3 regions of the Pseudomonas sp. RT4P38 genome follow, and region 1 is predicted to be linked to each of the others. Evidence: predicted binding sites of a transcription regulator. Region 1 holds the regulator's gene; each other region holds the start of a gene.
What was found. Region 1 encodes sigma-54, which starts transcription at its own class of promoters, with help from an activator protein. Its sites were predicted from a motif close to ANTGGCATNNANNTTGCTNT; they were not measured.
Positions count from the first base shown of each region.

Region 1 (2,272 bases):
GCAGCGTGGCTTCGATTTTCTGCTTGAGCTTTTCGACCGTCATCGTGACTTGCACGTTGGTGATCTTGTCGAAATGCCTCTCTAATCGTTCGAGTTTTTCGCCGATGTAGGTGCGAAGAGGTTCGGTCACTTCCAGTTGGTGTCCACTGATGTTGACTTGCATACAGCTCTCCTTCGTTGCCAGTGCATAAAGCGGCAGGCAGAAATGCCTGCCGCTGGAACGCTGTGGCGTGGCTCTACATCAACCGCTTGCGTTCGCTCGAAGGCGCGATCCCGAGGGATTCGCGGTACTTGGCGACGGTGCGGCGAGCCACCTGAATGCCTTGTGCCTCCAGTAAACCAGCGATCTTGCTGTCACTCAACGGCTTTTTCTGATTTTCCGCGGCAACCAGTTTTTTGATGATCGCGCGGATCGCCGTGGACGAGCATTCACCGCCCTCGGAGGTGCTGACGTGGCTCGAGAAAAAGTATTTCAGTTCATATATGCCTCGTGGGGTATGCATGAACTTTTGCGTGGTCACCCGTGAAATCGTCGACTCATGCATGCCCACCGCTTCGGCGATGTCATGCAGGACCAGCGGTTTCATGGCTTCGTCGCCGTATTCAAGAAAGCCGCGCTGATGCTCGACGATCTGAGTGGCTACTTTCATCAGGGTTTCGTTGCGGCTTTGCAGGCTCTTGATGAACCAGCGGGCCTCTTGCAACTGATTGCGCATGAAGGTGTTGTCGGCGCTGGTGTCGGCGCGGCGCACGAAACCAGCGTATTGAGCATTGACCCGCAGTCGCGGCACGGATTCCTGGTTCAGTTCCACCAGCCAGCGCTCGTTGTCCTTGCGTACGATCACGTCGGGAACGACGTATTCGGCTTCGCTGGACTCGATTTGCGAGCCTGGGCGCGGGTTGAGGCTCTGGACCAGTTCAATCACTTGGCGCAGCTCATCTTCCTTGAGCTTCATGCGACGCATCAGCTGGCTGTAGTCGCGGCTGCCGAGCAGGTCAATGTAATCGGTGACCAGGCGTTTGGCCTCGACCAGCCAAGGGGTCTTGGCGGACAACTGACGTAATTGCAGCAGCAGGCATTCACCCAGGTTACGGGCGCCGATGCCAGCGGGTTCGAATTGCTGGATGCGGTGCAGGACGGCTTCGATTTCGTCCAGTTCGATGTCCAGTTCCGGATCGAAGGCTTCGAGAATCTCCTCGAGGGTTTCGTCCAGGTAGCCCTGATTGTTGATGCAGTCGATCAGGGTCACGGCAATCAGGCGATCAGTGTCGGACATCGGTGCCAGGTTCAGTTGCCACAGCAAGTGGCTTTGCAGGCTTTCGCCGGCCGATGTACGGGTGGTGAAATCCCACTCATCGTCATCGTTGCTCGGCAGGCTGCTGGCGCTGGTCTGGTAGACGTCTTCCCACGCGGTGTCGACGGGCAGTTCGTTGGGAATGCGCTCGTTCCAGTCACCTTCCTCGAGGTTGTCTACAGTCGGGGCGGTTTCCTGGTAGGAGGGTTCCGAAACATCGGCGTTGGGAGGCTGTTCGGCTTTGTCGGCCAAGGGGTCGGCGTTATCGAAGTCGTCGCCTTCTTCCTGGCGTTCGAGCATCGGATTGGACTCCAGGGCCTCCTGGATTTCCTGTTGCAGGTCCAGGGTCGACAATTGGAGCAGGCGGATGGCCTGTTGCAGCTGCGGTGTCATCGTCAGCTGCTGGCCCATTCTCAAGACTAGCGATGGTTTCATGGCAGGGGCTTAACACCTTATTCGCCGGCGCACATGCGCCATCCACTACAGGGCGCCGGAGCGCCAAACATAAGCAAATTATATGCCTGAAACTGCAACGTTTGCCTAGAGCGCTGTAACAATAAAAAAGTATTCATTTTTATCGAGACTAGCGCTCGGTCGACTAGCCAGGCACCTCAGTGCTTACAGGCGGAACTCATGGCCCAGATACACTTCCTTGACCAGGTCGTTGGCCAGGATGGTGGCAGAGTCACCTTCGGCAATCAGTTGGCCATCGTTGACGATGTAAGCGGTTTCGCAGATATCCAGGGTTTCACGGACGTTGTGGTCAGTGATCAATACGCCAATGCCTTTGGCCTTGAGGTGATAGATGATCTGCTTGATGTCGCCCACCGAAATCGGGTCCACGCCGGCGAACGGTTCGTCGAGGAGGATGAATTTCGGGTTGGTCGCCAGTGCCCGGGCGATTTCCACGCGGCGGCGTTCACCGCCGGACAGACTCATGCCGAGGTTGTCGCGGATGTGGCTGATGTGGAATTCCT
Region 1 is NZ_CM142703.1:1,231,893-1,234,164, forward strand. Features, by position in the region: gene hpf (ribosome hibernation-promoting factor, HPF/YfiA family) at 1-163, opposite strand, end outside; gene ACYZT7_RS05640 (RNA polymerase factor sigma-54) at 237-1,730, opposite strand; gene lptB (LPS export ABC transporter ATP-binding protein) at 1,914-2,272, opposite strand, start outside.

Region 2 (2,272 bases), 690 kb from region 1:
GCCGGTGACCAGCGCATCGATGTCCAGCCGATCGGCAATACGGGAAGCAGCGCGCAACATCATACGCTTCAAAACTACGCCCATATGACTGTTATCGACTTTCCCGAGAATTTCTCCCAGTACTTCCTCGAACGGCACACTGACAAATAACACGCGTTGGGAGCTGCCGTACTTCTTCCAGATGAAATGCGCGACTTCCATAACGCCCAGCTCATGGGCTCGTCCGCCCAGATTGAAGAAGCAGAAATGGCTCATCAGCCCGCGGCGCATGATCTGGTAAGCAGCAACAGTGGAATCGAAGCCGCCGGACATCAGCACAAGTGTCTGTTCCAGGGCACCCAGCGGATAACCGCCGATGCTGTTGTGCTGGCTGTGGATCACAAACAACCGTTTGTCGCGAATCTCGATACGAACTTCGATTTCCGGCTCTTTCAGCGAAATTCCGGCGGCGCCGCACTGACGGCGCAGTTGGCTGCCGACGTATTTCTCGACATCCATCGAGCTGAATTCGTGCTTGCCGGCACGCTTGCAGCGCACCGAAAAGATCTTCCCGGCCAACGCATCACCGAAGTGCTGCTTGCACTTGGCGACGATGTCGTCGAAGTCGCCCAGCGGGTATTCGTCGACCTGCAGGAAATGCGCGATACCCGGCATGCAGCTCAGGCGCTCAGTCATCTCCTTCAGGGCTTTGGGCTCGCTGACACGGGTTTCCAGCTCGAGATTGTCCCACACACCGTTCACCACCACAGCCGGGTCCAAGTCGCGGAGCACGGTACGGATGTTTTTGGCCAACTGGCGGATGAAACGCATCCGTACCGGGCGGCTCTTGATGGTGATCTCGGGGAAGACTTTTACGATTAGTTTCATGAAAACAGCGCGCGCTGGGCCAGCCGAAAAAGGGGGGCGCGGATTATAGCGGAAATTGCTCAAGGTTTAACCAGTTAATGTGCAGAAGGTTTTGCACGCACCAAAACAGGTCATTTGTTGAATTTAACGCTACATTACGGGGCGCGATTTCCAGTTCTACGCTGCTTTGTTCCTTTATAAGCGTGATATTGGGGCAGAAAACCCATGGTGGGGCACTGGCATGCAATTTGCTCCCTTGTGAGGCAGGTTGCCATGGCAGAGTATTCGCGCCGGCATCACCCACATTCCAAGGGCATCCACTACTAAGCCCGAAGCCACCCGGAGGACACTATGTCGAAGTCGGTTCAACTCATCAAAGATCATGACGTCAAATGGATTGATCTGCGCTTCACGGACACCAAAGGCACTCAGCACCACGTGACCATGCCGGCTCGCGACGCGCTGGATGACGCTTTCTTCGAAGAAGGCAAAATGTTCGACGGTTCCTCCATTGCTGGCTGGAAAGGCATCGAAGCTTCCGACATGATCCTGATGCCGGACGACAGCACTGCCGTTCTCGACCCGTTCACCGAAGAGCCAACCCTGATCCTGGTTTGCGACGTGATCGAGCCTTCGACCATGCAAGGCTACGACCGTGACCCACGTGCGATCGCCAAGCGTGCCGAGGAATACTTGAAGTCGACCGGTATCGGCGACACCGTATTTGTGGGTCCAGAGCCTGAATTCTTCATCTTCGACCAAGTGAAGTTCAAGTCCGATATCTCCGGTTCCATGTTCAAAATCTACTCCGAACAAGGTTCGTGGATGTCCGACCAGGACGTGGAAGGCGGCAACAAAGGCCACCGTCCAGGCGTCAAAGGCGGCTACTTCCCGGTTCCGCCGTTCGACCACGACCACGAAATCCGTACCTCCATGTGCAACGCCATGGAAGAAATGGGCCTGGTCATCGAAGTTCACCACCACGAAGTGGCAACTGCTGGCCAGAACGAAATCGGTGTGAAGTTCAACACCCTGGTGGCCAAGGCTGACGAAGTTCAGACCCTGAAGTACTGCGTACACAACGTTGCTGATGCCTACGGCCGCACCGCGACCTTCATGCCTAAGCCACTGTACGGCGACAACGGTTCGGGTATGCACGTTCACCTGTCCATCGCCAAAGATGGCAAGAACACCTTCGCTGGCGAAGGCTATGCCGGCCTGTCCGACACCGCTCTGTACTTCATCGGCGGCATCATCAAGCACGGTAAAGCGCTGAACGGCTTCACCAACCCGTCGACCAACTCCTACAAGCGTCTGGTCCCAGGTTTCGAAGCTCCAGTAATGCTGGCCTACTCGGCTCGCAACCGTTCCGCTTCGATCCGCATTCCTTACGTGTCCAGCCCTCGTGCTCGCCGTATCGAAGCTC
Region 2 is NZ_CM142703.1:544,339-546,610, reverse strand. Features, by position in the region: gene thiI (tRNA uracil 4-sulfurtransferase ThiI) at 1-867, opposite strand, end outside; gene glnA (glutamate--ammonia ligase) at 1,198-2,272, shown strand, end outside.
Region 2: the regulator sigma-54 is predicted to act here: its motif matches at 1,082-1,101, upstream of glnA (glutamate--ammonia ligase).

Region 3 (2,272 bases), 1.1 Mb from region 1:
ACAACCAGGCCTTGGCAGCGGCTCTATCTAGGGGCTACTCTGCAAACGAGATCAGCGAACGGATCGCTAAGGTCTGGTCTTGTCAGCTACATGCTTGCTTCCCACCGGCAATGTTGTTGCCGCATCGCTCGCCCCATTCGGTTGCGAGTGCCGGGAATACGGAAAGTCTATCCATCAATCTGAGGGGGACGATTCATGAGCACAGCCTATCAAGAAGACATCAGCAGCAGCGTGTTGCGCCGCATGAAAGAAGGCGGTTTCGACTTTTCACGATTCCATCCCATCGAGTTCTACGCCATTTTCCCGGACGAGGAGCGGGCGCGCAGGGCGGCGGGGCATTACTGTGGTGAATCCTTGAATGCACAAATCAGCGTGCGCGACGACGGCGCGTGGTACCTGGAACTGAGCAAAGTGATGTACGCCACCTATGACGGCATCGGCGACTTTGAGCAGGATTTCGAGGCGGTGGTCGAGCCATTGGGCGGCATCATCGAAGGATGGGGCGTCAAGCAGGAGGTACGAGGGCTACTCGCATAACCTTATGAACAGTAACAACACTCAGCAACGGCTGACCTCAGGGTTGGCCGTTTTCGTTTTTGCGGAATAGAAAACGCCCCCGGCAAAACCCTGAAACAAGAATCCGGCACAAAAAAAACCGCCTGAGCAGGCGGCTAAAGGGAAGTTCATCAAGATTTTCAGCGAATGCGCGGATTATCCGCATCGACTCCCGGGCAGTGAAATCAACTCTGACTATGCTGGTGATAGGCGACAACATTGCTTCGCAATGAAGCGGGGGCGATCAGGTGGGGGCATTTACCGCACAGGATTGGTGCGGTGCGTGCAGTTCGATTATCCAACTGATTGATATCAAAGCGTTTATGCCGATGGCACGGGCTTTGCGAAGCCCAGATGTCCGGGTGACAAGGAGTACGGCATGATCCGCACCTATTTTGATGAGATGTACGATGCCGGCGGCCAGGTCCGCCCGCATTATCGGGAGTTTTCCCGTTGGCTGGCCGAAACGCCTGACGAGCTTTTGGCACAACGGCGACGCGAGGCCGATCTGTTATTTCATCGCGCCGGGATTACATTCACGCTCTATGGTGATGAGCAAGGGACAGAGCGCCTGATTCCCTTCGACACCATCCCCCGCAGCATCCCTGCCAGTGAATGGCGAGTTGTCGAGCGCGGCTGCATTCAGCGGGTCAAGGCGTTGAACATGTTCCTCGCCGACCTTTATCACGAGCAACGCATTATCAAGGCCGGCATCATCCCGGCCGAGCAGGTGCTGGCCAACGAGCAATACCAGTTGGCGATGCAAGGGCTGAATCTGCACCGCGATATCTATTCGCACATTTCGGGTGTCGATCTGGTGCGCGATGGCGACGGCACGTACTACGTGCTCGAAGACAATCTTCGTACACCGAGTGGCGTCAGCTACATGCTCGAAGACCGCAAGATGATGATGCGACTGTTCCCCGAATTGTTTGCGGCGCAGCGCATTGCCCCCATCGACCATTATCCGAACCTGTTGCTCGACACCCTGAAAAGCTCCAGCCCGATCGATAACCCGAGCGTGGTGGTGCTGACCCCTGGCCGGTTCAACAGCGCGTTTTTCGAGCATGCGTTTCTGGCTCGGGAGATGGGCGTTGAACTGGTGGAAGGTGCGGACCTGTTCGTGCGTGACGACAAGGTCTTCATGCGCACCACGGACGGGCCGAAAGCCGTCGACGTGATCTACCGTCGCCTCGACGATGCGTTCCTCGATCCGCTGGCGTTCAACCCGGACTCGATGCTTGGCGTTCCAGGGCTGCTGTCGTCCTACCGTTCCGGCAACGTCGTGCTGGCGAATGCCATCGGTACCGGGGTCGCAGACGACAAGTCGGTGTATCCATTCGTCACGGACATGATCCGTTTCTACCTGGATGAAGAGCCGATTCTGAAGAACGTGCCGACGTGGCAGTGCCGTAATCCCTCCGAACTGTCCCACGTACTGGCCAATCTTCCGGATTTGGTGGTCAAGGAAACCCAGGGCTCCGGCGGTTACGGGATGCTGGTGGGGCCGGCGGCGACGGCGGCGGAAATCGAGTCATTCCGCGCGCGCATCAAAGCCAAGCCCCATGCGTACATCGCGCAACCGACGTTGTCGCTGTCGACCTGTCCGACCTTTGTCGAAAACGGCATCGCTCCACGCCACATCGACCTGCGTCCGTTTGTATTGTCTGGCCGCGAAACCCGGGTTGTGCCCGGCGGTTTGACCCGTGTCGCCTTG
Region 3 is NZ_CM142703.1:2,316,651-2,318,922, forward strand. Features, by position in the region: gene ACYZT7_RS10835 (ribonuclease E inhibitor RraB) at 196-537, shown strand; gene ACYZT7_RS10840 (circularly permuted type 2 ATP-grasp protein) at 935-2,272, shown strand, end outside.
Region 3: the regulator sigma-54 is predicted to act here: its motif matches at 884-903, upstream of ACYZT7_RS10840 (circularly permuted type 2 ATP-grasp protein).